3 regions of the Lysinibacillus sp. NPDC093190 genome follow, and region 2 is predicted to be linked to each of the others. Evidence: riboswitches for the same ligand, from Rfam matches in the RefSeq annotation. Region 2 holds a riboswitch; each other region holds the start of a gene.
What was found. Region 2 has a riboswitch for S-adenosylmethionine ahead of ACQKOF_RS08285 (MetQ/NlpA family ABC transporter substrate-binding protein). Riboswitches for the same ligand answer to the same signal wherever they lie in the genome.

Region 1: it holds a riboswitch for S-adenosylmethionine, as region 2 does, so the genes downstream of both, ACQKOF_RS21665 (O-acetylhomoserine aminocarboxypropyltransferase/cysteine synthase family protein) here and ACQKOF_RS08285 (MetQ/NlpA family ABC transporter substrate-binding protein) in region 2, are expected to answer to the same signal.
Region 3: it holds a riboswitch for S-adenosylmethionine, as region 2 does, so the genes downstream of both, ACQKOF_RS22725 (methionine ABC transporter ATP-binding protein) here and ACQKOF_RS08285 (MetQ/NlpA family ABC transporter substrate-binding protein) in region 2, are expected to answer to the same signal.

What each region holds. Positions count from the first base shown of each region.
Region 1 is NZ_JBNNVG010000036.1:38,780-47,754, reverse strand. It holds gene ACQKOF_RS21690 (GNAT family N-acetyltransferase) at 86-550, opposite strand; gene chrR (class II chromate reductase ChrR) at 710-1,441, opposite strand; gene ACQKOF_RS21680 (succinate CoA transferase) at 1,726-3,246, shown strand; gene ACQKOF_RS21675 (DASS family sodium-coupled anion symporter) at 3,395-4,876, opposite strand; gene ACQKOF_RS21670 (glycerol-3-phosphate acyltransferase) at 5,060-5,692, opposite strand; SAM riboswitch class I at 6,129-6,242, shown strand; gene ACQKOF_RS21665 (O-acetylhomoserine aminocarboxypropyltransferase/cysteine synthase family protein) at 6,360-7,661, shown strand; gene ACQKOF_RS21660 (hypothetical protein) at 8,057-8,443, shown strand.
Region 2 is NZ_JBNNVG010000007.1:152,283-163,491, forward strand. It holds gene ACQKOF_RS08270 (carbon-nitrogen family hydrolase) at 1-17, opposite strand, end outside; gene ACQKOF_RS08275 (PhzF family phenazine biosynthesis protein) at 99-893, opposite strand; gene ACQKOF_RS08280 (pyridoxal phosphate-dependent aminotransferase) at 1,024-2,193, shown strand; SAM riboswitch class I at 2,431-2,536, shown strand; gene ACQKOF_RS08285 (MetQ/NlpA family ABC transporter substrate-binding protein) at 2,731-3,564, shown strand; gene ACQKOF_RS08290 (methionine ABC transporter ATP-binding protein) at 3,670-4,695, shown strand; gene ACQKOF_RS08295 (methionine ABC transporter permease) at 4,688-5,359, shown strand; gene ACQKOF_RS08300 (enoyl-CoA hydratase/isomerase family protein) at 5,373-6,152, shown strand; gene ACQKOF_RS08305 (alpha-hydroxy acid oxidase) at 6,167-7,327, shown strand; gene ACQKOF_RS08310 (CaiB/BaiF CoA transferase family protein) at 7,324-8,520, shown strand; gene ACQKOF_RS08315 (glycine C-acetyltransferase) at 8,751-9,950, opposite strand; gene ACQKOF_RS08320 (nucleotide kinase) at 10,009-11,085, opposite strand; gene ACQKOF_RS08325 (YczE/YyaS/YitT family protein) at 11,185-11,209, opposite strand, start outside.
Region 3 is NZ_JBNNVG010000042.1:727-11,935, forward strand. It holds gene ACQKOF_RS22715 (MetQ/NlpA family ABC transporter substrate-binding protein) at 1-584, opposite strand, end outside; gene ACQKOF_RS22720 (methionine ABC transporter permease) at 938-1,606, opposite strand; gene ACQKOF_RS22725 (methionine ABC transporter ATP-binding protein) at 1,596-2,624, opposite strand; SAM riboswitch class I at 2,965-3,069, opposite strand; gene ACQKOF_RS22730 (thioredoxin family protein) at 3,135-3,437, opposite strand; gene ACQKOF_RS22735 (hypothetical protein) at 3,454-3,795, opposite strand; gene gcvH (glycine cleavage system protein GcvH) at 3,982-4,362, opposite strand; gene ACQKOF_RS22745 (arsenate reductase family protein) at 4,443-4,799, opposite strand; gene ACQKOF_RS22750 (hypothetical protein) at 5,130-5,441, shown strand; gene ACQKOF_RS22755 (acyl-CoA dehydrogenase family protein) at 5,438-7,222, opposite strand; gene ACQKOF_RS22760 (acetyl-CoA C-acetyltransferase) at 7,343-8,515, opposite strand; gene ACQKOF_RS22765 (3-hydroxyacyl-CoA dehydrogenase/enoyl-CoA hydratase family protein) at 8,566-10,950, opposite strand.

The DNA of each region.
Region 1 (8,975 bases), on a different contig from region 2:
CCTACCTTATTAATTGAAGAAGTGTCGACATTATATAAGCCCAGGCTCAAAATTAATTGAGTACTTGGGCTTTGGTGTTACATTTTCAAATTGTTTTAGCCATTGTTATATTCGTGATTTCATAACCCATTTTTTCATATAAGCCACGAGCAATTTTATTATGACCAAAAACGTTTAGACCAATTTTATTCATACCTAACTTTTTAGCAATAATTTCAGCTTCTTTCATTGCTTTTTTGCCATACCCCTGCCCTTGATACTGTTCAAAAATCACAAAATCGTATATAAAACCTTCATTAGGATTTGTAGGCGCCTTTTGTGAAATCCAAATCATTCCAACTAAGATATCGTTGTGAAAGATAGAGAATAAATGATTATTCTCGGTCTTCTCATTTTGTGGTAGTAGTCGTTCAAATGATTCCCTCGACAAGTCAATCGCTTTATCTTCACTCCAATTTCCGGAAGCAATCTTGTCTTTTGCATAGTCTTCAATTGCATAACTGATATATTGTTTGAACTCCTCTTGGTTCATAGGTTTTAATGTAATCAATTTATTTTCCTCCTATTCTATTTATTTAATTTTAGCATCTTTTTAAAATTTCCCATAATTGATACTTGAAACTGCGCATCGTACAATCCAATTAAAAAAATATAAAAAAAGTGGAGTTATTATCATAAGATAGTAACTCCACACAGCTTGTTGATGAATTTATTTCCAATTAAAACCCTTTTTCGCTAAGAAATCTTTGATATGAGGACGGCGTTGTTCAATTAAAAAATCAGCCATTTGCTTTGTCCAGTTATCAATTTTTCGATTGGATGAGCGATTATTATAGTATGCTTCCATTGTGTCGTTGTAAGCTGGTAAAAGCTCCTCATATTTTTCTGTATTGTATTCATTTTCATGTAATACTGCTGCGACAGGTAAACGAGGTTTTACTTCATTGCGACGAGCAGGAACCCCAATTGTTAAGCCGAATAGTGGGAAAACATAGTCAGGTAGATTGAATAATTCGCTTATTTCTTCAAGCTTATTACGCACTCCTCCAATGTAACAAATTCCATATCCCATAGATTCTGCGGCAACGACAAAGTTTTGAGCGAATAATGATACATCGGCTACTCCAACAAGTACGTTTTCTGCCGAATCAGCTACAATGTCTACACCTTCTAATTTACCTGCTGATTGAAGGCGCTTAAAATCTACACAGAAGACAAAGGCACCGCCAGAAGTTTCGTATTGACGAGGATTACCAGAGAGCAATCCTAATTTTTCTTTTTTCTCCGCATCTGTTACCCAAATTACACTATAAGCTTGTACAAAATGTGATGTAGCAGCCATTTGTGCAGTAGCAATTAATTCTTCAATAATTTCTTTTGAAATCGGATTCCCATCATAAATACGAACCGAAGAGTGGTTCCGTAATAATTCTTTAACCATTTATAAAATCTCCTTTTCCCCTTTATATATATCAAAAGCATATCACGCTTCTTCTTCAAAATCGAATTTTTTCGATTTTGAAGTTATTTTCAGATAATTTACGGATGTATAAAATCTCTCGTAAAATAAAATATTCCGTTAATTATAGATTAAAAATTCTAAATAGTTTAAAATTATGTATGGACGGTTTATTTGGTTGAATTTCTAATAATTGGATGTCTATACCAGGTGGATTAAACCGAGTAATTAGTTGGATAAAAATAAAGTGGGATGGAGGAATAAGGATGGCAGAAAAGTTGGCGAAAAAGCTTCGTAATGAACAGCTACGGAGCAAGGTTGTAACAGCAGAAGAAGCAGCATCTTGGATTAAGGATGGTATGGTACTTGGGATGAGCGGGTTTACACGTGCTGGTGATGTTAAAGTGATACCTCTTGCACTTGTGGAGAAAGCTAAAAAAGAGAGCTTCCAGGTAGATGTATATACAGGTGCATCACTTGGCCCAGAAGTTGACCAATACTTAGCGGAAGCTGGCGTTATTCGTAAGCGTGGACCTTTCCAAGCGGATGCTGGTATTCGTAACAAAATCAACAGTGGTGAAATCACATTTGTTGATGCGCATCTATCACATAATGCGGAGTTAGTACGTCAAGGTATTATTGGTCCTATTGATTTTGCGATTATTGAAGCGACAGCTATTACAGAAGACGGCTTACTAATTCCTACAACTTCAGTTGGTAACTCTCCGATTTTTGTGCAAGAAGCAGACCAAATAATCATTGAGTTGAATGTAGCTCAGCTTGATGCATTAGAGGGTGTCCATGATATTTTTGTACCAGGACCACAGGGGAAACGTGATCCAATTCCATTACAAAATGTATCTGATCGGCTTGGCACAATTGGCATACCACTAGATTTAGATAAAGTAAAGGGCATTGTAATTTCAGATATTTTAGATGCGCCATCAACGATCGTTCCTGCAGATGAAGAAACAGATATTATGGCCAATCATTTATTGAATTTCCTACGAGAAGAAATAAAAGTAGGTCGATTAACAACAAGCTTAAGACCAATTCAATCAGGTGTAGGCTCAGTTGCAAACGCCGTTTTATTAGGTTTTAAAGATTCTGAGTTTGAGAACTTAGAAGTATATTCAGAAGTACTGCAAGACGCAGTATTCGAATTAATTGATGCAGGGAAGGTAAACTTCGCATCTGCTACTTCTATTACCCTTTCCGAGGAAGTTGGACACCAAGTTTATAGTGATTTTGAAAAGTATGCAGATAAACTAGTATTACGTCCGCAAGAAATTTCTAACCAACCAGAAATTATTCGCCGACTCGGGTTAATTTCTGTTAATACAGCACTCGAAGTGGATATTTATGGGAATGTGAATTCTACGCATGTTTCTGGCACGAAAATGATGAATGGAATTGGCGGCTCCGGAGACTTTGCACGTAATGCACGATTAGGTATTTTCGTCACAAAATCTTACTCGAAAGGCGGAAATATTTCTAGTATCGTTCCAATGGTATCGCATGTAGACCATACAGAGCACGATGTAGACGTTATCGTAACAGAGCAGGGAGTAGCAGACTTACGTGGGCTTGCTCCAAAAGAACGGGTTGGGCTCATTATCGATAACTGTGCACACCCGGAATATCGTGAGCAATTATGGAAGTATTTTAACGATGCCAATGAAGCAACAGGTGGACACCATACGCCACACGAACTAGAAAAAGCGCTCTCTTGGCATGTGAATTACGCAAAAAATGGTACGATGAAGAACCCTGCTTTATCGAAATAATAAAAATAAAAGCCTTGAAGGACAGTTGACTTGTTCCTTCAAGGCTTTTAATTGTTAATAACGTAATCCCGAAAGCTTGGGTAGCTCTGGAATTTTGATCGGGTAACCCCCCGAAGTGCTCAGGTGTAAAAAAAACCCTAGCTGCTTCTTACAATAAGCCAACCCATTTCCAATACGTTGCGGAAAATAGAAGAACTAGGATGTATCCAATAATCGTTAATGGAATACCAGATTTTAAGAAATCCTTTGTTGTAAATGCTCCTGTACCATAGGCAAGCATATTTTGCGGTGCACTAATAGGTAAGAGGAAGCCAAAGCTAATAACGAATTGTTGCACGATAACGAAACCAACCTGATCGACATTAGCCGTTAATGTTGAGGCTAAAACGATAAATACTGGTATAAGCGCAGATGCTAAGCTTGTTGCACTTGCAAAGCCTAAATGAATAAGAATATTAAATAAAGTGACAAGGGCAATTGTTGCAAGAATTGGCATAGAATCTAAACCAAGTGAACCGAATACTTTATCAGATAACCACGATGCACCTTTAGTATTAAGTAAGACTGTTCCTAGCATAATTCCTACTGCAAAGACGATAATTGTCCCCCAAGGAATATGAGGCTCAACTTGCTTCCACGAATAGACTCCGATTTTTGGCATTAATAAAATGGCGATTGCAACGATTGTGACGGTTGTCGTATCGAATGGGTGGAGTTTGCCCTCCGCAGCCCAGAAAAATAGTAAAACTACCGATGTGATGATTAATCGAATTTCGGGAGCTTTTAATGGACCAAGTTCCGCAAGCTGTTTTTTGATTACTTCTTTACCACCTTCAATATTACTTGTTTCAGGCTTAATTAGTGTAATCATAATGAAAAATAGAGCCACTGACATGATGATTGAGAAGGGGGCAGCGTAAAGTAACCAAGCACCCCAAGAAATATCTACACCGAATTGTTCTTTGATGAAATTTAAAGCGACCATATTTTGAGCTGCTGCCGTTTTAATACCGATATTCCAAATGGAAACAGCTTGTACAGAGGTAATGACTAGTAAAGCAGCAAGTCGACTATCACGTGGTAAACCAAATGCTGCTACCATTCCGAGTAGTATTGGAACAACTGCGCCTGCACGTGCAGTAGCAGAAGGGACAAAGAATGCGAGTGCAATAGATACTAAAATAGCACCGAATACAATGGCTTTCGTTTTTGTCCCAACTAGTGAAAGTATCCATAGCGCAAGACGTTTATGTAAATTAGTAATTTGCATGGCTGCAGCTAGGAAGAGAGCTGCTGCTACTAGTGCAACTGCGGAATTACTAAATCCGCTTAATGCTAACTTTAATGCATCCGATGTTCCTAGCGCTCTCGTTGGATCTTCCATTGACGGAGCTAACCCTAGGAAAATTGTAACGAGAGCAATAATCATGGCAGAGCTAACGGGATAGGATACTGCTTCTGTAATCCATAGGATGACCGCGAAAGCTAAGATAGCTAAGGCTCGTTGTCCAGCTACAGGTAAATCGCTGTTGTTAGGTAAAAAAGTAATGATGATTAATGAAGCGAAGGCCAATCCAATCCATAGCGGCTTCAAATTACGTTTTGATTTTGCTTGTTCAGAAGTAGACATACTTTTTCATCCTTTCTATTACAATTTTCTATAACATCGGCTAGTAAAATGCTTTATTAAGAAAGTTAATTTGTCTATTTATTGTAAAAAAACTAGTATGTGAAATACCCTCTATTTATAGCGATAATGGGCAGTTACGAGAAAATATGCGGTCATAGAAAAGACAAAAATATCCAAAATATATTATTTTTTCTTTTTGAATGCAGAAGTCACTTTAGGCTCAGTTCCTATCATCAGTCGCTTAATATTTTCGATATGCAAAATGATGGCTAAACCAAAAAGTAATAGGGCTATAATCGTTGGGCCAACCCCAGGAATCCATAGATAAGTGGCTGTACAAAAAACGAGATAAAATTCAAGTACACCGACAATTAAATAGTTCGTTGCGAAAGATAAAATAACAAATAAAATGAGTGCAAATAAGCCAATTTTCCAATCAATCGCAAGTAATATCCCTATGATTGAAGCAGTTCCTTTACCGCCATTGAAGCCCATATAAAATGGGAAATTATGACCTAGAATAACACCAGCAGATATGATATAGAGAAAGAGCCAAACTTGTACTTCTGTTAATTGTGTTATATCTGCTAAATAGACATGTGCACCGATTATAGCTATAACGCCTTTACCGATATCGATCAGTGCAACTAATATGCCGTATTTCCATCCAAGTGAAAGTGTTGCATTAGAGGCACCTGCATTGCCATGACCAGTCTTTTTTAAATCTACCCCGGATAAAAACTGAGCAACTTTAGAGCCGTGAATACAGCCAATCAAATAACCAACAAGAAGAAAAATGATAACGGCTTTTATCATAAAAATCCTCCTTTCTAATAAGCTCATCACCATAGCGTGAGGTTGATTTCCATCCCTACTGGGCGCTTTGTTGCTGACGCTTCACTTTCGCACAGATAAAACATTTGTTGCTGACGCTTCACTTTCGCACAGATAAAACATTTGTTGCTGACGCTTCGCTTTCGCGCAGATAAAACATTTGTTGCTGACGCTTCGCTTTCGCGCAGAGCAAAGCTTCCTGGGGGCGTCCAGTCTCCACTCAACTGATATAAAGGCATACATTTTAAAAAAATTGCATCCCTAACTTTTGATAAAAATTATAAATATCTAAAATAGTGTATGCGTTCGTATTACGTAAAAAAGCAGACAGAAGTTTCGGAAAAAATAAAATTTTAGTGTTGACAGAGAAAAAGTCTATGTTTATACTTTGTAACAACGATGGAAATTGAATCTCATACTCTTATCAAGAGCGGCGGAGGGATAGGCCCTATGATGCCCGGCAACCAGTAAGTGACGAACTTGCTAAGGTGCTAATTCCTACAGATTCTTACTTGGATCTGGCAGATAAGGGGAGGAAAACTTGCAACCGCAACCCTCTTCTTAGCTGAAGAGGGTTTTTGTTTTCTACTGAAAAAATCCTCCTCATCTCCGGTACCATCGTAAAAAAATAACCATTTGGAGGTATACAATGACAAAATTTAAACCAGAAACATTGCTGTTACACGGTGGCCAAGAGCCAGACCCGGTAACAGGATCTCGTACAGTACCCGTATATCGCTCAACGGCTTTCGTTTTTAAAGACACTGCTCATGCGCAACGTCTTTTTGCCTTAGAGGAAGCTGGCAATATTTACACACGAATTACAAACCCAACTGTAGATGTTTTTGAAAAACGCGTCGCTTTATTAGAAGGCGGTACAGCAGCAGTAGCACTTTCATCTGGTGCAGCAGCAATCGCGTTTTCCATTTTAAATCTTGCAGGGGCAGGCGATGAAATTGTTGCAGGTAGCTCTTTATACGGAGGTACTTATAATTTATTCGCTAACACACTACCAAACTACGGTATTAAAACGATTTTTGTAGACGAAACAAATCCAGAAAATTTCCGAGCAGCTATTACTGATAAAACAAAAGCTGTGTTCGCTGAAATTTACGGTAACCCAAGTTTAAAGGTATTAGATATTGAAGCGGTAGCAAATATAGCACATGAAAACGGCTTACCATTAATTATTGATAGCACATTTGCTTCACCATATGGCTCTACACCAATTGACTTCGGTGCAGATATCGTTGTTCATTCCGCAACAAAATGGATAGGCGGCCATGGTACAACTTTAGGTGGCGTTGTAGTAGATGCAGGGAAGTTTGATTGGACTCGTGGGCGTTTCCCAGGCTTTACTGAGCCAGATGCTTCTTATCACGGTTTGCGTTATGGTATTGACACAGCAGATGCTGCATTTGCCACAAAACTGCGTGTGCAATTGCTACGCGACTTTGGACCAACATTAAGTGCCGATGCAGCATTTAATTTATTACAAGGTTTAGAAACGCTGCATTTGCGTATTCCTAAACACAATGAAAATGCATTAGCGGTAGCCGAATATTTACGAAACCACCCATCTGTGGAATATGTAAATTACAATGGCTTAGAAGATTTTGCTACGCATGATTTAGCTAAAAAATATTTAAGAAATGGCTTCGGTTCAGTGCTTACATTTGGCATTAAAGGTGGACGTGAAGCAGGGCGTAAATTAATCGATAGTGTGAAATTATTCTCGCACGTAGCAAATGTAGGGGATGCCAAATCGTTAATTATTCATCCAGCATCTACTACACATCAGCAACTATCAGCTGAGGAGCTAATCCAAACTGGCGTAACCGAGTCGCTCATTCGCTTATCCATCGGTTTAGAGGCAGTAGAGGACATTATTGCAGATTTAGAGCAAGCTATTGAACAAGTAACAGCTTCACAACAAAAAGTAGAAGCTTAATAAATAAAACATATTGGCTAATGTTGTAGCGTTTACGTATTTTCTCATTCGATAGGCCTCATTTGGTAATGCGTAAAAGTTGCTGCATCATCCGCTCACCTCATTTGATGAAGTAACTGAAATTTCTTAAAAATAATACCTAGTAATTTTATAAGTATTATTGACTTACTTAATTCCTTGCTTTATACTAGGAAATAAGAAAAGTGTTCGAAGGGCTACCAACCTAGAACCAATTTAAAGCGCCGACTAGTTGATCGGTAAAGTGTTTTCAATCAATGCTCAAACTAAATTAGTTTCATAAGTGCTCCCCCACTTTTGAATATATACGAAGAGGAGTAGTTGCTCAGCCAGTAGCTACTCTTATCTACAAAACTGATGATAAAGGAGTGTTTTAAATGGGAAATGTGTATAGTGCACAAAACATTGCATCTTATCTTATTTATGAGTTAAATGAAGGTCATGTGTTTGTGAACAACATGTCCATTCAAAACATACTTGCGTCAGTTGAGAGTAAATGGCAAGAGATCTTTGGACATTCTGTTTTTAAGGAAGTTGTTTATGTCAACGAGGAAGGCTATACAGTACAAGAAGTTTTCGAAGCTTATGAAGGCTATGGAACAAGTCATATTCCTCTACCTGCGACAGAGTATTATTTAAAATACGGCACATTCCAATTAGTTGAACGTACGTATGCAATACCAAATTTTACGCAGGAGGAAATAAGACTGGTGCAACGAGCTTTAACACAATATCGTTATAAATTGCTAGCCAAAGCTAGTTAATTATCCCTCATATAATTGGGCTCATTCTCTGCTGCTACAGGGAATGAGCTTTTTAATTAGATAAGGAAGATAGACCAGCATAATTGAAAAATTTTTTAATTAATATATTTCAAAAGAACAATTTTTATAAATGTCTTTACATACATATATATAATAGAAGAAAGGCATTTATTTTAACTTCTTTCAGCAAACATCCACTGAAAGAGAGGAACTCAGTCTAAGAACGCCACGTCCTGTGGCAATTTATCTGTGCGACAGCGGCAAATGTCTTCTGTAGTGAAAGCGAAGCGTCAGCTACAATTATGCCGAGGCATAATTGGTAAAGAATCGTCAATAGTTGTTCGATTATTATAGATCATGTGAAAAAACATATAATAAAAGGGATGAAAACGATTTCCCTTGCACGTCTACAGGAAACAAATGTCCATCCTAGAAAGATTTTTCTTGTGCAATGTATGTATTTACGTTACAATTTTCTTTAAGTTGATTTTTGAATTATTTGAAATTGTTTGTTTCCCAGTGTATCTTCATT
Region 2 (11,209 bases):
ATACAACCGATTTTCATTATTATTCCTCCTCTAGACAGTACTTTTCTGTATTTATACTACAATAAATCAACCTTACTTCCATGGTTTAAGCTCAATATTTAGATTAATATTTCACCACTTAATACTTGAACTGCCGAACCCGCAATAGCAACATCTTTTATTTTTGGTGTAACGTACAATAATCCACCACGTTTTGAAAGCTGTTTGCTAACGATGCTTTCTTTTGATAATTTTTCACACCAGTAAGGTCCTAACGCACCATGAGAGGAACCATTTACATGATCTTCATCAATGCCTTGTGCTGGAGAAAAGAATCTTGAGACAATATCAATCCCCTCATCCTTAGAACGACTTGTAATACAAACACCACGTACAGGGAACTGTTTCATCGCAAGAAAATCAGCTTTGAAATCTGCAATATACTCTTCGTGACTTAGCTCCACTATATAATCCAATTCTGTTTTTCCTACATATGTTGGTTTCATACCAAGCCATTCTTCAAGCTCCAAAGGACATTCCATCTCTTCTAACCGATACTTCTGAATTGTTATTTCAACTAGTTCATTCAACCAATTTGCTTGCAAAGGACCACTTAAAGTCTGGAATGTAATCGAAGAATTGACGGGTACAATCCCTTGTTTCCAGAGTAAAAAAGCACTAGCAATTGTTCCATGTCCACAAATCGGTATTTCCTTTGCTGGCGTAAACCATCTAAGAAAAAAATCATCATCTTTCTTTTGGACAAAAGCTGTTGTTGGTACAGGAATCTCCTGAGCAATTTCCTGCATGGTCGACTCAGGTATGGCTGAATCAAGTAAACAGACTGCTGCGGGATTTCCCTTGTAAAGCTCTGTAGTAAAAGCATTGACGATAAAATATGAGACTTTGTTCAATTTTCCCACCTCATTTGGGTCTCTTTTTGTTTTCAGTTAACTGAAAAGGCTCTAGACAATTACTAAAAAAAGTAATATTATGTGCATCATATCTTTAATAATTATTATATTCTGAAAAAGGTGGACGTGCATGGAATTCTCAAAAAAACTACAGCAACTCCCAACTCAATTTTTTGCAGCACTTGTGCAAAAAGTAAACACTGCTCTAGCTGAAGGGCGTGATGTTATTAATCTTGGCCAAGGTAATCCAGACCAACCCACTCCTCCACATATTATTAAAGCATTACAGGAGGCAGCAGAAAATCCTCAAAATCATAAATACTCTCCATTTCGTGGCATAGTAGAATTACGCCAAGCAGCAGCAAGCTTCTACAAGCGTGAATACAATGTTGACATTGACCCTGAAACAGAGGTAGCTATTCTCGGTGGTACGAAAATCGGTCTTGTTGAGCTACCGTTAGCCGTTTTAAATCCCGGTGATACAATGCTATTACCGGATCCAGGATATCCAGATTACTTATCTGGTGTTATATTAGGTGATGTAAATTTTGAAGTCATGCCACTTTTTGCAGAAAATAATTTCCTACCTGATTATAATGCTTTATCCGATGAAGTAAAAGAAAAGGCAAAGCTTCTTTACTTGAATTACCCGAATAACCCAACTGGTGGTACTGCAACACTTGAATTTTTCGAGGAAACAGTACGCTTTGCAAAAGAGCACAATATTATCGTATCACATGATTTTGCCTACGGTGCGATTGGGTTTGACGGCAATAGACCTATCAGTTTCCTGCAAGCAGACGGTGCGAAAGATGTCGGTATTGAAATGTATACATTATCCAAAACGTACAATATGGCAGGCTGGCGCATTGGTTTTGCAGTTGGTAACCCCGATATTGTTGCAGCCATTAACCTTATTCAAGATCATCTATTTTGTAGTCAATTTCCTGCAGTGCAACAAGCCGCGGCAGTTGCACTTACTGCTTCCCAGAGTTGCGCGGATGGACTAAGAGCGACTTACGAGCGTCGGCGAAACGTCCTGATTGAGGAAGCTCAGCGAATTGGTTGGCAAGTAACAGCACCGAGAGGCTCTTTCTTTGCATGGCTCCCTGTTCCATTAGGTTTTACGAGTGAACAATTTGCCGATTTATTGCTCGACAAAGCTGATATCGCAGTAGCTGCAGGCAATGGCTTCGGTCAATATGGTGAAGGCTATGTGCGGGTTGGCTTACTTGTTAGCGAAGACCGCTTATGTGAAGCGATCAGCAGAATTGAAAAATTAAACTTATTTAGCTCATGAACATTTCAATCCCCCTACCTGACTAGACTCTACCCGAAAAACTGTTCCATTAGCTCAACTTGCTATGGGAACAGTTTTTCATTTCACTATCTTTTTTAGTTGCTCCAGCCCTTCTTCTAGCGGATTCTGTTTCAACTAAATATTATAATAAAATAAAAAATTTTAAAAATTCGATTGACTTACTATATCCTATAATTTATATTAGTTCTATCGGATTTACAAAAAAATATTATAAATCTCTTATCAAGAGTAGCTGAGGGACTGGCCCTATGAAGCTCGGCAACCTCCTTTTTTTAAGGAAGGTGCTAAATCCTGCAAACGATCATCGTTTGAAAGATAAGAGAGGACACTTTTTCATGAGCCTCTCTTAATTTTTTAAGAGAGTTTTTTTTATCTTCATTTATATGAAGATAAAAGCCTCCGGCGGATGTCACGGATTTTGAATTGTGCTAGCACAATTCAAAATCCGGACGGCAATTACGCCAAGGCGAAATTGTTTTTTTAAAAACCGATAAAACAACTTTGGAGGTATGTTTCATGAAAAAGAAAAACAAAATTTTATTAGGTTTAGCGAGTCTCACATTGGTAGCAGCATTAGTAGGCTGTGGTACTAAAGAAGATAGTAAAGATAGTCAAAGTAAGGCTATTAATGAACATAAAATTGTAGTAGGTGTAACTTCTGGTCCACACGAGCAAATTGCAGAGGTTGCTGCAAAAGTTGCCAAAGAACAGGGCTTAGAGGTAGAAGTAAAATCTTTCTCTGATTATGTTTTACCAAATACATCGTTAGCCGAGGGTGATCTTGATGTAAATAGCTATCAACACAAGCCATTCCTCGATACATTTAACAAAGATCACAATACAGATTTAGTGCCAGTAGGAAAAACAATTTTAAATCCTTTAGGCATTTACTCTGAAAAATATAAATCACTCGATGAAGTACCTGATGGTGCAACATTCGGATTGCCAAATGATCCAACGAACGGAGCTCGTGCCCTATTTGTCCTTCAAGAGGCCGGCTATATTAAATTAAAAGACGGTACCGGCTTAACAGCATCTATTCGCGATGTGGAAGAAAATAAAAAGAATTTAAAATTCATAGAATTAGAAGCTGCACAAATTCCAAAACAGCTTAGTGAAGTAGATGTGGCAGCTATTAATACGAACTTCGCTCTTGATGCTGGCATTAATCCTAAAAAAGATTCAATCCTTTTAGAATCTACTGACTCTCCTTATGTGAATTACATTGCAGTCCGTGCTGAAAACGAAGACGACCCAACAATCAAAAAATTCGTTGAAGCTTATCAATCTGATGAAGTACGTAAATTTATAGAAGAAAAATTCCAAGGTTCTGTAATTCCAAGCTGGTAAGTGACAATTAAGGACCCTTCATAAAATCGAGAATCTGCAAGACTCCTACAGGAAAGCTAGCAGATTCTTGCTTTATAGAAGGTCTTAGAAAGGAGATATCACAGTATGATTCAATTAGAAAATATAACAAAAGAATTTAAAACTAAAAAAGGTATCGTCAAAGCAATAGATGGTATTAACTTACATGTCAAAAAAGGTGAAATTCATGGAGTTATTGGCTATAGTGGCGCAGGAAAAAGTACCCTTATTCGCTGTGTCAATTTATTAGAGCGTCCAACAACAGGAAAGGTATTGATTGATCATGTAGATATTACTTCCCTTTCTCTAAACGACCTCCGCAAAACCCGTCAAAAAATCGGGATGATCTTCCAGCATTTTAACCTCTTAAAAACAGCGACTGTTTACAACAATATTTCGGTACCATTAAAGCTTCTTGGCTATAACGACTCCGAAGTAAAAAAACGCGTTGCAAAATATGCAGAAATTGTTGGCCTAACAGAGAAATTAGATAGTTATCCTAGCCAGCTTTCAGGTGGTCAAAAACAACGTGTCGCTATTGCACGTGCCCTTGCCCAAGAGCCTGAGATTTTGCTCAGTGATGAAGCGACAAGTGCACTCGATCCTGAAACAACTGACGCCATTCTTGAGCTTCTCTTGAAAATTAATCGTGAGCTAGGCATCACTATTTTACTCATTACACATGAAATGAATGTTATACAAAAAATTTGCGATGATGTATCCGTTCTTGAATCAGGGACAGTTGTGGAATATGGCTCTGCTATAGAACTATTTTCGAAGCCTCAGCATCCAACGACCCGAAAGTTTTTAAATACCATTTCTCAACGTAATTTATCCCCTTCCCTTATCGAGCAATTAAATGTTTCGGGAAGTGTTATTCGTTTAACATTCCTTGGTGAGAGTACAGGAAAACCATTACTTGCAGAAGTGAGCAAAGTTTATGATGTTCAACCAAATATTTTAACAGCCAATATCATTGAATTAAAAAACGGCATTGTCGGTAATATTGTCGTGCATCTACACGGTGAGGCACATATCGTAGAAAAAGCACTTAAGTATTTTGCAGAAAATGGGGTAAGCGTTGAAGAATTAGGAGGCGAATTAAATGAATAGCATTCAAAGCTTCTTTGCAGATTGGTCAGATGTTATTGGGAAATCCATTATCGAAACCTTCCAAATGGTCGGGATTTCATTATTCTTTTCTATTTTAATTGGGATTCCGTTAGGGCTTTTAATCGTTTTAACTCGTCCGGGGCAATCGTTTGAAAATAAATTTCTCTATCAATTTTTCAATTTATTTATTAATATTATTCGCTCTGTACCGTTCATTATTTTACTATTCTTCATTTTACCGTTCACGAAGCTAATCGTTGGCACAACTATTGGTGTAAAAGGTGTTATTGTGCCGCTTGTTGTTTATACAGCGCCTTATATTGCGCGCCTTATGGAAACGGCACTTTTAGAAGTTGATCCAGGTGTTGTGGAAGCTTATACAGCAATGGGTATTAAACGTCGTCATATTATTTGGAATGTCTTACTACGTGAGGCTCGCCCATCCATTATTTTGGGCTTAACGATTGCCACAATCGGTCTTATAGGCGCAACAGCAATGGCAGGAATGGTTGGTGCTGGTGGTTTAGGTGACCTTGCATACCGTTACGGGCATTTACGATATGAGGTCGATGTGATGTATGCGACAGTGTTTATCTTAATCATCCTTGTTCAGATTATTCAATCAATAGGTAACCGCTTTGCCGTGAAGCTAAAGAAAGATTAGTAGGAGGATTACGATGACAAATGAAATTTATGTAGAGAAAAATGGCTATATCGCTACCCTGGTGTTAAATCGACCTGAAAAACGCAACTCTTTATCGAAAGCTATGTTCCAAACCATTTTAGATAATCTTGAAGCTTTACGTACAGATTCTTCTATTAAAATCTTAATTATTCGTGGTGTTAATGAAGTTGCCTTTTCTTCAGGTGCAGATATTAGCGAGTTTTTAGACATTCGTCATGCAACCAATCATGCAAAAGACTATAATGATTTAGCATTAAAAGCCATTGATGCTCTTTATAAATTTCCACACCCTACAATTGCCATGATTCAAGGCGTAGCTATTGGCGGTGGCTTAGAGCTAGCCAACGCTTGTGATTTCCGACTAGCAACACCTAAGAGTAAGCTTGGCATCACCGCAGCGAACATCGGTATCATCTACAATCTTGAAAGTACAAAGCGTCTAATGAACATCGTAGGTGCGGCAAAAGCAAAGGAAATATTATATACAGCGAATATTTTCACAGCTGACGAAGGTAAAAATATCGGTTTAATTACTGCCTTATATGAGCCAGAGGATATTGAAAACGCGACAATTCAGTTCGCTAATCATTTATTAAGTAAATCCTCTGTTGCAAATGCTGGCATAAAAAAAATCATTCAAGCCATTATCGATGGTGAAAATGAAGAAAGTGAAGAGTTAGCTCAAATGATTCTTGATTCGTTTAGCTCTGATGATTACAACGAAGGTATCCAAGCATTTTTAAATAAAAGAAAGCCCATTTTCAATAAATAAGGGAGGTAGTAACGATGTCAAAGACAACAGATGGCGATCTACTGTTAAAAAATATTAATGCACAAGCCCCCTTCCCTATTTGCTTTGCAGATTTAGAAAAGGCGGTTGCGGAAAAAATGGAAGCTGGCCCGTTTGGTTACATCCGTTCAGGTGCTGGTGGTGAGCAAACATTAAGAAATAATCGTGCAGCCTTTGAAAAATACTCTATTATTCCACGATTCTTACATGATGTTTCAAGCATTGATACATCGATAGAATTGTTCGGAAAAGTACATCCAACTCCGTTCTTATTTGCTCCTGTTGGCATGAACAGAATGGCGCATGACGAAGGAGAGCTTGCCGTTGTACGTGCAGCTGATCAGTTGAAAATTCCTTATATTCAAAGTACAGTTTCAAGCTATGCACTTGAGGATGTAGCACAAACAGCTCCCACTGCTACTAAATGGTTTCAATTATATTGGTCAACAAATGAGGAAATTGCATATAGTATGGCCTCTCGAGCCGAGGCTGCTGGTTTTGAGGCCATTGTTTTAACTGTAGATACAGTCATGCTTGGCTGGCGTGAAGAAGATGTTCGCAATCAATTTTCACCATTAAAGCTTGGGTATGCACGAGGAAACTATATGAATGACCCTGTTTTTACTGCTTCCTTAACAGATGATTCATTTGAGTCATATGTACAGGGCGTTTTGCAAAATGTTTTCCATCCAACATTAAATTGGAACAATGTACGTGAATTAAAGCGCCGTTCTAATCTCCCTATTTTATTAAAGGGAATCTTACATCCTGAAGACGCAAAACTAGCTATAGAAAACGGCATAGACGGTATTATCGTATCAAACCATGGTGGTCGCCAATTGGATGGCGTAATTAGTTCACTTGATGCACTTCCTGACATTGTTAAAGCTGTAAAGGGACGAATTCCTGTTATTTTAGATAGCGGTGTGTATCGTGGTATGGATGCTCTTAAGGCACTCACTTTAGGAGCAGATGCTGTTGCCATTGGTCGTCCCTTCGTCTACGGGCTTGCATTAGAAGGACAGCAAGGAGTCGAAAAAGTAATGACGAATTTATATGATGAATTAAAAGTCTCTATCGCATTAGCAGGGGCAATATCTATAAAGGGACTACGTGATATCACATTGGTGAAAAAAGATGGAGTCGATCATAGATGAAACTAGCGTTAGAAGGCTTAAAGGTAGTTGATTTATCACAAGTGCTTGCCGGCCCTTATTGCACAATGGTGCTAGCAGATATGGGTGCCGAAGTTATAAAAATCGAAAAATATCCAAACGGAGACGATACGCGCACAATGGGCCCCTTCGTCAATGAAGAAAGCCATATGTATATGATGGTCAATCGTAATAAAAAAGGTGTTTGTATAAATTTAAAAACGCCAAAAGGGTTGGAATTATTCAAAGAACTTATTCAATCTGTAGATGTTCTTGTAGAAAATTACCGGCCAGGTGTCACAAAAAAACTTGGTATTGATTATGAAACATTAAAAGAAATTAATCCTGGACTTATTTATTGCTCCATTTCTGGTTATGGTCAAACGGGTCCATATAGTCAAAAAGGCGGCTATGATATTATGGCACAAGGGCTTAGCGGATTAATGCATATGACTGGTGAAGCTGGCGGTAGACCCGTAAAAGTTGGCTTTGCAGTGAACGATATTGCAGCTGCACAAACTGCTTTACAGTCTATTTTAATGGCATATATTTATAAACTTCGTAGTGGTGAAGGACAATACATCGACGTGTCCCTTGTCGAGTCCGGGCTTGCATGGACAGTTTGGGAGGCTGCTGCTTATTTCGGAAATGGCGAATTACCTGAACGTACAGGTACTGCTCACCGAATATCCGCTCCATATCAAGGCTTTAAAACAAAAGACGACTATATTTTAATAGGAGCTGGCAATCAAAAGCTGTGGGAGATTTTTGCCACGAAAGTCGTGAATCGCCCCGATTGGTTAGACAACCCTCTGTTTGCGACAAACTACTCACGCGCTCAAAATGCGAAAGTACTTGAAGCAGAAATTGAAAGCGAATTAATAAAACATCAAGCTACTCATTGGCTTCAACGATTAAACGAAAATGGTGTACCAGCTAGCCCCATCTATTCATACGATCAAACATTGAATGATCCCCATATTTTAGAACGTGGCATGGTGCTTTCCTATGAACATCCAGTCGCCGGCCCAATGCGTACACTTGGCTTCCCAGCGAAGTTTTCACAAACGCCTGGGCAACTAATGAAGGCCGCTCCCACATTGGGACAGCATAATGAAGATATTTTAAAATCATTGCATGTACCAGATGAACACATCAAGCATCTAAAAGCAGCGAAAGTCATTCACTCAAAATAAAGCTATCCATTTCGAGGTGGCTATCCGTCACTTTGACGTTTCCATCCGTCTGAACCTTAAAAAGAGGCTGGGACAAAAGTGTTTCAGCCAACAAAAATACCGAACTATCCAATGAAACGCTCATGAAGTGTTTCGAAATAGTTCGGTTTTTCTATTTATCGTGTTTTGTTAATTTAGAGATTATTCGGCTTTATGAAGGAACCATTTAGTTATGTCCCAGCCTCAATTTTTTATTGAATAACGCCTAGTTCACGACCGACTTTTTCATAGATTGCTAGAGCGTCGTCCAGCATTTCTTTTGTATGCGCCGCTGTAGGCATGTTACGAACACGTCCTGTGCCTTTTGGAACTGTTGGGAAAACGATTGATTTAGCGTAGACGCCCTCTTCAAATAGGCGACGCGAAAATTCCTGCGTAAGCTTTTCATCACCAATAATACATGGTGTAATTGGCGTTTCAGATTCACCGATATTAAAGCCGAGCTTAGCAAGACCTGCTTTTAGATAATCGCCATTTTCCCACAGCTTATCGTGAAGCTCTGTTGAGTCAATCAGCATTTGCACGGCCGCTGTAATCGCAGCAACATCACCTGGTGGTAATGCTGTTGAGAATAAAAATGGACGAGAACGCACTTTCAGCCAGTCAATTAAATTTTTCTTACCTGCTACATATCCACCAACAACACCAATTGCTTTAGAAAGTGTACCAATTTGGAAGTCAATTTCTTTTTCTAAACCGAAATGCTTCACAGTGCCCTTTCCTTTACCTGTTACACCTGATCCGTGCGCATCATCGACATATGTTATTAAATCAAACTCTTTCGCAATCTCAACGATTTCTGGTAATTTTGCAATATCACCGTCCATTGAGAATACACCATCAGTAATGACCATGACTTTATTGTATAAGCCTGATTCTTTTGCTTCCTTTGCCTTCGCACGTAAATCGTTCATATCTGAGTGTTTAAAGGCAATGATTTTTGCACGAGATAAACGACAGCCATCAATAATCGATGCATGGTTTAATTGGTCTGAAAGAATTGCATCATTTTTATCCATAACAGCTGAAATAGCTGCCATATTACAGTTAAAACCTGATTGGTAAGAGATAGCTGCTTCTGTTCCTTTAAATTCAGCCAGCTTTTCCTCTAATTTTACGTGTAAATCAAGTGTGCCATTAATAGTACGGACTGCTCCAGCTCCCACACCGTATGTCTCAATTGTTTCTTTGGCAATACGCTTTAAATCTTCATTCGTTGCTAAGCCAAGATAGTTGTTTGAAGATAGATTAATTAGATTTTTGCCACGTACCTGAATAATTGGGCCGTTTGCTCCCTCTACTGGATCAATTTCATTGTATAAGCCTTGATCGTGTAAGGCTTTTAGGTTCTCATCTAAAAATGCATTCAATACTTTTGACAAGCGTATCATCCTTTCCTAGGAACACTATTCTAGTTCCTAGTGTAGCACATGCATGCTATTAGAAAAATTACTTTGTTAATCTTTCGAATAGTGGGGCAGTTTTTTCTCGCCAAAGAGATGATGATACACAATTATCTAATAATCGACGGACTGTATACTCCGCTTCCGCATAACGCTTCGAATAACCCATTGCATCCTGCATTGCTTCTTTATACTTTGCCCGAATATCTTCAATTTGGACTCCTGCTTCCTGTGAAATTGCGCAATGTTTCCCTATATCGAAAATTTCATCCCCTAGTCTTCCGTCCTGTGGGTCAAAGATATGAGGCTCTGTACTATCAAAGATACAGAAATTCAATTCCGGGATAATAACCATATCAACAGAGTTTGAATCCAAGCCGCACCAAATAATTTGTGCATCGAGCCCTCTCGTATTTGCTTCGTCTGCTAAACCTTTCATTAAAGAAGATTTACCTGTACCTGGCTTCCCTTTGATCATCAATCTTCGAGTTACATTTTTTGTTATGCTATCTACTGTATTTTCGGCCCCTCTCGGTGTTAATGTTCCGAGTAAACGATGCGTGCGCATTCCTGTTTTATTTAAGACAATCGATTGGAAAACATCTGTCTTTAAATTTTCAACCTGGTCATTTAATGCCTGCCAGTTCATACAGCTCTGTGTGACTACTTCCCAATCATCATGGATCTTTATAGCATTATTCAGCTTCGAAATACACTTCTCACGCCATGACTCTCGTTCCGTCATTGCATCAGCGAGCTGTTCGCCAACCTTTTCAAGTTGGATTTCTTCTAAGCAATCATAAAATGACATCACCCGATGCTTTGTGCCAAGGAAAATCGGTTCAATCCCCCACCCCGATGACCATACAAATAGTCGATTACATCCTTGAACATACACCGCCTCAACAATATCCTCCAGCAAAGCATGCTTAAACCATTCCACCGCAAAGCCTTGTTTCACATAAAAATACCCAAGCTCTTTAAGAAGCTCCGATCCTTTAAACGTAGGTGCACCCTGCAAAATATAAACTAATTCAGCCTCTTCCATCATTTCTTTATATAAATGTTTAACTCCTTGCCCAGTCAGTGCGTGTCCATAATAATAGGTCACATTTCCGTTCAATTTCGATCCCCCTTTATCTTATGCCTTGCATTATATGAAGGGATCTTTTAAAAAATGAAGAGCTACTTTTATTTTTTACAAATAAAAGTAGCTTCTTATTTAATAGAATGGCTTCATGCCCTCT
Region 3 (11,209 bases), on a different contig from region 2:
GGTGCTGTACTTGCATCGAATTTGAAGTTTTTAGGGTTTTCTGCGATATCTTTTATTTCTGCTGCTGTTTTATCAACACCATCTTTTAATTTAATTAAGCCCTTAGCTTCTAATAAAGAAAGCATACGACCGTGGTCTGATACTGAGCTAGAAAGTAAAATTGTTGCACCTTTTGGTAGATCATCAAGAGATTTATATTTTTTAGAGTAAATTCCGATTGGTTCAATGTGAATGGCACCAGCATTTACAAAGTCATAGCCATTTTCTTTCATGCTAAGCTCTAAGTAAGGTAGATGTTGGAAATAGTTTGCGTCAAGATCGCCAGTTTCTAAATGTTGGTTTGGTAATACATAGTCTTGATATTTTTCAATTTTAAGATCGATACCTTCTTTAGCTAAAATTGGTTTTGCTTTTTCCAGAATAACCGCATGAGGTGTATTCGAAGCACCTACTGTTAACGTTACGTTTTCTTTACTATCACCCGATGATGAGTTTGAGCTTGCATCTTCTTTTTTACCAGCACCACAAGCGGCTAAAGCTAGTACTAATACTGATAAAAATAATCCTACTAATAGCTTCTTCATTTTATTACTCTCCCTTTTTTCTTATTCTTAAATCAATAATGCCTCGGCATAATTGCGTCCGGAATCGGCTTTGTCTTAGGCCTGCAGATGTTTTTTGCGCGAAAGCGTAGCGGCAGCGGCACCGAAGCAGGTCAGTTAGCCGTTATCGCATGGATGCGATGATTTTAGGCTAACATCCTTTATGAACTCCTTACTGATTCCGTGACATCCGCCGGAGGCTTTAACTTCTCTCAGCAGGTGTTTGAACACCTGCTGAAAGAAGTTAATATGTTAACGGTATAAAACCGAGATAACCTCTTAGATGTTCGTAGCGAGATTCTCTTTTTGTCACTACAATTTTTATTAGCGCCTCTTTAGCGTTTATCTGTTTTGATTGTAATCATGTCGCCAATCCATTGAATAATAAATACTACAATTAAGATTAATATAGTCGCCATTAAAGTTACATCTTGGCGATTACGTTGGAAACCATCTAAGAATGCTAAGTTTCCTAGACCACCTGCACCGATAATACCTGCCATCGCAGTATAACCGACAAGTGCTACAGCTGTTACAGTAAGACCAGAAATAAGCGCTGGTAAAGATTCCGGAATTAATACTTTCCAAATAATCGTTGACGTTTTGGCACCCATTGAACGAGCTGCTTCAATAACACCTTTATCAATTTCACGTAAAGCAATTAATACCATTCGTGCATAGAATGGTGCAGCTCCAATAATTAGTGCGGGTAAAGCCGCATCTGCGCCACGAATTGTGCCAAGTAAAAATTTCGTAAATGGAATTAATAAAATAATCAAAACGATAAATGGAATCGAACGGAAAATGTTAACGATTGATCCTGTTAAAAAGTTCACAATTTTATTGGCCCATAGTTGGTTGGGACTTGATAAAAACAATAAGATTCCAATTACTAATCCAAGTATAAATGTGATGATCGTAGAAATTGTTGTCATGTACAACGTTTCATACGTAGCGTCCCACATTTTTTCCCAGTCGACATTCGGAAAAAGACTAGTTAACATTTGTAATCACCTCCGTTTGTACTTCGACTGTATTTAAGTAGCTCAGTGCAGCAGCAACATTTTCCTCTGAGCCAACAATTTGTACAACAAGTGTGCCGTACGCGCCATTTTTCGTTTGCGAAATATTACCATGTACAATACTTACTTCTACATCAAACTGTTTCACAAGATGTGAAATGACAGGCTGCTCTGTTTTTTCTCCTACAAAGATTAGCTTAACAAGTTGTCCATTAGGGTAATTTGCTTTAATTTGTGCCACAGTTTCCTGTGTTTCCTTCGTATCTGTAATTTGAGAAACGAATTTTTTCGTAATGGCAGCTTGTGGAGCTTGGAATACTTGTAATACTTCACCACGTTCTACAATTTCTCCAGCTTCCATAACCGCTACACGATGACAAATTTTGCGAATAACGTGCATTTCATGTGTAATTAACACAATCGTTAGACCTAATCGTTCGTTAATATCGACAAGGAGATCCAGGATAGCATCTGTTGTCTCCGGATCGAGTGCGGATGTTGCCTCATCACATAACAATACCTCTGGATTATTAGCAAGCGCACGAGCGATACCTACACGTTGCTTTTGTCCCCCTGATAGTTGTGATGGATATGCTTTAGCGCGCCCTTCTAAGCCAACTAAAGTTATCAATTCTTTCACACGTGTTTCACGTTTTGCCTTTGGAACACCTGCGATTTCTAGTGGAAAAGCGATGTTTTCTTCAACAGTTCTAGACCAAAGTAAATTGAAATGCTGGAAAATCATACTAACCTTTTGTCTAGCATCTCTGAGCTTTTGTCCCTTTATGGATGAAAATTCTTGATTGTTAACCGTTACCGTACCAGATGTAGGCTTTTCTAAACCGTTTAACAAGCGAATCATTGTACTTTTACCAGCGCCACTATAGCCGATAATGCCAAAAATTTCACCTTTATTGATAGAAAGGTTGACGTCTTTGACTGCTGTTAATTCGCCATTCGCGGTTTTGTATTTCTTCGTAATATTTTGCAGCTGAATCATAGCGAATTCTCCTTTTCTTATATCAATTATGCCTCGGCATAATTGCGTCCGGAGGCTTTAGGCCAACAGATGTTTTTTGCGCGAAAGCGTAGTGCTAACGTAGCGTCAGCAGCACGAAGTTGGTCACTCAGTCGTGTGTTGTTGTTGCCGCTACGCTTTCGCACAGATAAATTACCACAGGACGTGGCGTTCTTAGACTGAGTCCCTCTATTTCAGCGGATGTCTTTTGTACAGAAAGCGTAGCGACAGGTACAGGTGCTTGGACACCCGCTGAAAAAAATTAAAAACCCCTTCACTTAAAGACAAGTAGAAGGGGTCACGTAATATACGCTAAACCGTTCTCTCATCTTTCAAAGATAAATCTTTGGGTGATTTGGCACCTTTTCACGATTGTGATGGTTGCCGGGCTTCATAGGGCACTTCCCTCCGCCGCTCTTTATAAGAGTTCGATATATTTAATTGTTTTTTTAATATATTTGTTACTTTACCACGCGAGTAAAGTTCAGTCAATTAATTTTTTAACAATTCGTATAAATACGGTACGGATTGAAAGGCATAAACCTTTTCTGTCACTTCTCCGCCTTCACATACGAGTAAACATGGTACACTTTCGATTTTATGAGCATAAGCTATTTGCTCTATAAAATTAATATTCGCTTTACCGACCTGAAGCTGTGGCAGTAATTGCTCAACAACCGTCATCATTTTCGATGCAACCGCACATGTTCCACACATAGGCGTATATAAATAAAAGGCAGCTTTTTCACCTGACTGGACAACCGCGTCCCACTGCTCTTTTGACCATTCTTCCATCATTTTTCACGCAACCTTACAAAATATATTCATTATGGATTGAGAAGTGTGCACGAAGCAATATCGCTGCTAACACCTTCCTCGGAGTTGTCTCAACTTCCTTATATGTTGGCATCGTACGTAAATGCTCAGCCTCTGGATAATGTCTGTCCATTAATGCTCGTAGTTTATCACCCGATGTATCTGCATCAAAAAACGTATAAAGCTCACAACCCTCGTATGGATCAAGTAGCTCTTCTAATTGATGCACACCAATTGTACCATTCGTACAAAGTATTTTAACATCTTCATTTATAATAGGTTCAATTTGAAGCTTATCCGATCGGCCTTCGACAATTAAGCATTTTCCCTCGACCATCACGCCACCCCCATTTAGACATATCCCTTATAATCCATTATATCAATAAACTTTATCGTTGATACAGTTAGACACCTATTGATAAAGGAATATACTTACATTCACCTCTCTTACTATAGGAGCAGGATGAATGAAGATAATAAAAAACGTCGGTAGTTTCCGACGTTTTTCTAATACAGGCTTGTCTTATTCAGCAATCATTTCTTCGTATTGCTCAGCTGTCATAAGCTTTTCAACTTCTGATGCATCAGCAGGCTCTACAACGACCATCCATGCTTTTTCATATGGTGATTCATTAACGAATTCTGGGCTATCTTCTAAATCTGCATTTACTTCAACTACTGTACCTGAGATTGGTGCGTATAATTCAGAAACTGTTTTTACAGATTCTACGCTACCGAATGGATCATCAGTTTTGATTTCGTCGCCAACTTGTGGAAGCTCAACGAAAACGATATCTCCAAGTTCAGATTGTGCGAAATGAGAAATACCGATACGTACTTTACCATCTTCTACTTTCACCCATTCGTGCTCTTCAGAGTAACGTAAGTCTTTAGGTGTGCTCATGCAAAAAACCCCTCCATAAATATGTAATATATTCATTTTCAGTGTGCCATACTTCTTCCATAAAAACAAGATTAAAAGCGTTATTTCCAAGCTTGCTCAAAATCTGATTCTTTAAACCCTAAAGTAACTTTTTTTCCATCGGTTACAATCGGACGTTTAATCAACATACCATCTGACGCAAGCAGTTCAAGCTGCTCCTCTTCAGTCATTTCTGCAAGTTTATCCTTCAAGCCAAGCTCTCGATATTTCATACCAGAAGTATTAAAAAATTTCTTTAACGGTTGTCCACTAGCTTGCCATAAGTTTGATAATTCGTCCTTTGTAGGCGGTTGTTCGACAATGTGTACCTCCTCGTATGAAACCCCATTGTCTTTTAGCCATTTTTGAGCTTTTTTGCAAGTAGTACATTTCGGATATTGAATAAATTGAATTGTCATTTATAGGCTCCTCTACTATCATTTTAGGACACTACATTTTCGTGTCCCCCTCATTTTCTGTAGTATACCATCATAACCGTTGCGAACCAAAACGAAACTCTTCGTGCTATAGCGTGGGGTTGATTGGAGTTCCAGGCTACTCGCTTTCCTGTGGACGTCCGATGAGCCGCTTCGCTGCAGGGTCTCATCTGTGACGCTGATCGCCTAGCCTAGCCTCCACTCCAATCAATTCTCTTAGTGTGTATCTTTCTTCTGACATTTCATTCTAATTTATAATAATAAAACGACACTTCAACAATAATATTTTATCTGTGCGAAAGTGAAGCGACAGTGGCAACAAAAGCGAAGGGAGTGACTAGACGCTCCAAAATGCCGATCGCTGATACGATACCAAGAATCGCTGATTACAACATGAAAATCGCTGATAAGATGCCAAGAATCGCTGATTACAACATGAAAATCGCTGATAAAATGCCAAGAATCGCTGATTACAACATGAAAATCGCTGATAAAATGCCAAGAATCGCGCCCAAGCACCCAGTCGGAACGGCAATCAACCCTCGTTTTGCCGAAGAACTTTATTTCCAACAAAAAAACCTAGCTATCACATCTCGGATAGCTAGGTTAAGTTTGCTATATTAAACTATATATTTTTCTGCTTCAATTAATTTAACAGAAGCTTCGCGTTTCTTCGCGATTAAGTTGTATGGGTTGTTGCGAGTTAACTTACGGAGTGCAGACAATGTCATGCGTGCAGCATCGCCGTCTGCTGAAGCAAGAATCGTATCTTTTGCTTCTTTTTCAATTTCTGCAAATGCTTCCTGGCAGAAGATTTGAGTGTACAGTAATTTTTGATGAGCTTTTTCAGCACCGTCACGAGCAATCGCTTTTTCTGTACGCAATACAGCTGATTCCATAGCGAATAGTTGGTTTGCGATATTTGCAATATTCACCAATACTTCTTGCTCTTGATCAAGCTTCGCGCCGTAGCGTTGTGCTGCTAAACCTGCTGCCAATACAGCAATTTTCTTCGCATTTTTCACAAGATATTTTTCCTGAGCTAGCGGTTCTGTGCCTACATCTTCAGGCATTAGCATTAGAAGCTCCTGTTGTAAATTTTGAGCGACTTGTAGTAATGGCAATTCACCTTTTAATGCTTTCTTCATAAATGTACCTGGTACAATCATGCGGTTAATTTCATTAGTACCTTCAAAAATACGATTAATACGAGAATCACGATAAATACGCTCTACTTCGTATTCAGCCATAAAGCCGTAACCACCGTGTAATTGAACCGCTTCATCTGCAATGTAATCTAAAGTCTCAGAACCAAATACTTTAGCAATAGAACATTCAATAGCATACTCAGCAATTGCACCAGCAATCACTTTCCCTTGCTTTTGCTCTTCTGGGCTTAGCTGACTTAAACGGTCTTCAAATAAACCTACTGTACGATAGTTTAATGACTCAGACGCATATAATTGTGAAGCCATTGTCGATAATTTTTCTTTTGTTAGATTAAAATCAGACAGCTTCGTTTTAAACTGTTGACGTTGGTTTGTGTATTGAATGGCTAGCTCTAATGCGCGCTTCGAGCCACCAATTGTTCCAACCCCTAATTTATAGCGACCAATATTTAAAATATTAAAGGCAATAACGTGTCCGCGACCTACTTCACCTAAAAGGTTTTCTACAGGTACTTCTGCATCTTCAAGGATTAATGTACGTGTCGATGAAGATTTGATACCCATTTTTTTCTCTTCTGCGCCAACCGAAACGCCATTAAAGGCACGCTCTACGATAAATGCTGAGAATTTATCGCCATCAATTTTTGCATAGACAACAAATACATCTGCAAAGCCTGCATTTGTAATCCATTGCTTTTCACCATTTAAAATATAATGTGTCCCTGCATCATTTAACTTCGCAGTTGTTTTTGCACCTAATGCATCAGAACCTGAACCTGGCTCAGTTAATGCGTAAGCAGCAATTAATTCACCTGACGCAAGCTTTGGTAAATACTTTTGCTTTTGCTCTTCATTTCCGAAAAGTACGATTGGTAAAGAACCAATACCTACGTGTGCACCATGCGTAATAGAGAAGCCACCAGCAACTGACATTTTTTCTGCGATTAATGCAGAAGAAACTTTGTCTAACCCTAGACCCTCATATTCTTCAGGTACATCTGCGCTTAGTAAGCCGAGCTCACCTGCACTTTTTAGTAGACGAACCGAATGCTCAAATTCATGGTGTTCTAAATTTTCAACGACTGGTAACACTTCATTTGCTACATACTCTTCAGTTGTTTTAGCAATCATTTTATGCTCATCTGTGAAATCTTCAGGTGTAAATACACGATCTAATTCCACATCTTCAATAATAAATCCGCCGCCTTTAATGAAATCCGTTGTTTTTTCTGTCATTCTAAATTCCTCCCTATATATCTATTTTTAATAGCTTTTATCCCCAATATATAGAAAAGCTTGAAGCACTGTGTTCGGAGGCAACCGAAAACGCTGCACTCCAAGCTGATCTAGCAAAAATTATAGAATTTCAAATACTCCTGCAGCACCCATTCCGCCGCCAATACACATTGTCACGACACCATATTTCTTACCTTGACGCTTCAATTCATGGATAAGCTTTAATGTTAAAATGGCTCCCGTTGCACCAAGTGGGTGACCTACGGCAATTGCTCCACCATTGACATTTACTTTGTTTTGGTCAATGCCTAAATGACGTACGACCTGTAAGGATTGTGACGCAAATGCTTCGTTAATTTCCCATAAATCAATATCATCAATTGCTAACCCTGCAATTTCAAGTGCTTTAGGTACAGCCACGATTGGTCCAATACCCATCACTTCTGGAGGTACACCACCAACTGCAAAGCCTAAAAACTTCGCCATTGGTGTAAGCCCTTGCTTTTCTGCTTCCTCACGATCCATCACAAGTACTGCTGCTGCACCATCAGAAGTTTGAGAGGCATTACCAGCTGTAACACTACCCTTTACATGGAAGGCTGGACGAAGCTTCGCTAAACCTTCTACAGATGTACCTGGACGTACACCTTCATCCATTCTAAACGTGAATTTTTTCACCTGTGGTTTGTTGTTATCGTCTACATAATGCTGTTCCACTTCGATTGGTACGATTTCATCATTGAATTTACCTTCTTTAATCGCTTTTTCTGCAAGCTCATGTGAACGCACAGCAAATGCATCCTGATCTTCTCTACTTACATTGTATTGACGTGCCACTTCCTCAGCTGTATGCCCCATCCCCATATAATATTGGGGAGCAGTTTCTGCTAGCGTTGGATTTAAGCGAGGTGTATTGCCAACCATTGGCACCATACTCATCGACTCGACTCCACCAGCAAGAATCGCCTTAGAATGCCCTAGCATAATACGCTCTGCTGCAAAAGCAATTGCCTGTAAACCTGATGAACAGAATCTATTAATTGTCAGCGCTGGCGTTGTATCTGGTAATCCAGCAAGCGCTCCAATATTACGTGCTATGTTCATGCCTTGCTCAGCTTCAGGCATTGCACATCCTAAAATTAAATCGTCAATCGGACCTTCATAGCCCGCTCTTTTTAATGTTTCTTTGACAACAACCGCTCCAAAATCATCTGGTCTAACTGTTGCTAAAGAACCCTTTTTTGCTTTTCCAATCGGAGTTCGTGCTCCTGCTACAATAACGGCTTCACGCATCGTATTAATCCCCCTTTGTTTCATGTGCTAGTATGGTCACAGTCTTGAAATTAGTTACGCAATGGTTTTCCCTTTAAAAGCATGTGCTGCATTCTTTGTTGAGACAACGGATCTGCAACTAAGCTTAGGAACGCCTCACGCTCAAGGTTTAATAGGTACTGTTCATCTACTAATGTGCCATATGGAACTTTACCACCAGCAATGACATACGCTAATTTTTTAGCGATTTTTAAATCGTGTTCACTAATATAGCCTGATTCAAACATTCCTTGCGCACCGATTAGTAGCGTACCGTAGCCTGATGCACCGACTACAGGAACTTTCGTAGGTACAGGTGCTTGATAGCCTGCCTCATAAAGCGCTAGTGCAGCTTGTTTTGCATCATATAGTTGGTGATCTGGGTTAACAGAAATCCCGTCAGCAAAGTTTAAGAAGTTATTTTCACGTGCTTCTTCACCAGATGTCGAAACTTTTGCCATCGCAACTGTTTCAAATACTTTATTAGCAATATGTTGATAGTCTACCTCAACGCCATTTGGTAACCCTTTGATGAATTTTTGGTATAGTGCCTTATTACCGCCGCCGCCAGGAATTAATCCTACGCCAACTTCTACTAAGCCCATATACGTTTCCATTGTTGCTTGAATATGTGCAGCTGGTAAACAAACCTCTGCTCCTCCACCAAGTGTCATAGCAAAAGGTGCTGCCACAACAGGCTTGCGAGAATATTTAATCTTTTGCATCGCATCTTGGAATGCTTTAATAACGAAATCTAGCTCAAAAATATTATCATCCTGTGCTTCTACTAAAATCATTCCTAGATTCGCACCAACACAGAAGTTTTTCCCTTGATTACCGATGACTAAGCCTTTAAAGTTAGCTTCTACTTCATCGACTGCAAAGTTAATCATTTGAATAATGTCTAAGCCAATTGCATTTGATTGGGAGTGGAATTCAAGTAATGCAATTCCGTCACCTAAATCTATTAAGCTAGCACCTGTATTTGATTTAATAACACCGTGCTTTTTCTTATAACGTTTTAAGTTAATTTCTTTTTCATTAACTGGCACTTTTACGTATTCAGAGCCATTATAATACGCTAGATCACCGTCAATTTCCGAATAGAAAGTGTCAAAGCCGCTTGCTAACATCTCTTTGACAAATGCCGGCACTTCACGACCTTCAGCCTCCATTTTAGCTACGGACTCTTTGACGCCAATTGCATCCCATATTTCAAATGGACCTTGCTGCCAGCCGAAGCCCCATTTCATAGCATTGTCAATGGCAACAATATCATCAGCAATTTCACCGTGTAGCTGTGCAGAGTAAATTAGCGTCGGAGCGAAGATACCCCATAATAACTCTCCAGTACGATCCTTAGCATATGTTAGTACTTTCACTTTATTTGCTAATCCACGAGTTTGTTTTGCCATCTCGATAGAAGGTGTTTTTAATTTTTTCGCCGGGCTATATTCTAGTGTGTTTGGATCAATTTCAAGGATCTCTTTACCTTGCTTTAAGAAGAAACCTTGACCTGATTTTGCTCCTAGCCAGCCGTTTGTAACCATTTTCTGTAGGAATTCTGGTACTGCAAATACTTGTTGCTCTTCACCAGTTGTTTGATCATAAACGTTTTTCGCTACATGGATAAATGTATCTAAACCAACAACATCTAACGTTCGGAATGTTGCAGATTTTGGACGACCAATTAGTGGACCTGTTACAGAATCTACCTCACCAACTGAATAGCTACCCTTCATCATTTCTTGTAAAGTAATTAGTAAGCCGTACGTTCCGATGCGATTGGCAATGAAGTTCGGTGTATCCTTAGCAAGTACGACACCTTTGCCCAGCACATCTTCGCCAAATGTTTTCATAAAGCTTACAACCTCTGGCGCTGTAGTGTTTGCCGGAATGACTTCAAGTAATTTTAAATAGCGTGGCGGATTGAAGAAGTGAGTTCCTAGGAAATGCTTTTGAAAATCTTCTGAACGTCCTTCTGCCATTGCATTAATACTTATGCCAGATGTGTTTGAACTAATAATTGTGCCAGGCTTACGTACAGCATCAATTTTTTCATATAGGCTTTGTTTAATCGCTAAATTTTCAACGACAACTTCAATAATCCAATCTACATCTTTTAATTTCTCTAGATCGTCCTCAAAGTTACCAACCGTTAGTAGTGATAAATTTTTCTTAGAAGTAAGTGGTGCTGGCTTTTGCTTTAATAGCTTTTGAAGAGCTCCGTTGACGATACGATTTCTTACAGCAGGATGCTCTAAGGAAAGACCTTTGGCTTCTTCCTCTTTTGTTAGTTCCTTCGGCGCAATGTCTAATAATAATGTTGGAATACCGATGTTTGCTAAATGTGCTGCAATTCCAGAGCCCATTACTCCAGAACCTAGAACAGCTGCTTTTTTAATGTTGTAAGTCACAAGCAATTCCCCCTTATTCTCCCATTGAATGAATAGCCATTCATTTTTTGACCAAAAAAATATCAAGTTTGCCTTAGCGTATTTTTGTCCAGATAATTTTAGGCATAATCTGTGACATACGACTGAGGCTTATCTCCGTCCAGCTACCATTGTAGTTTTTGAGGTAAATATTTTCCGCTGAATGAAGATAAAACTACTTTTTCTGTTTTTAGTGTAGATTATTTTGTTTAATTTAGCAATCATTTTTCTCCAATTATTT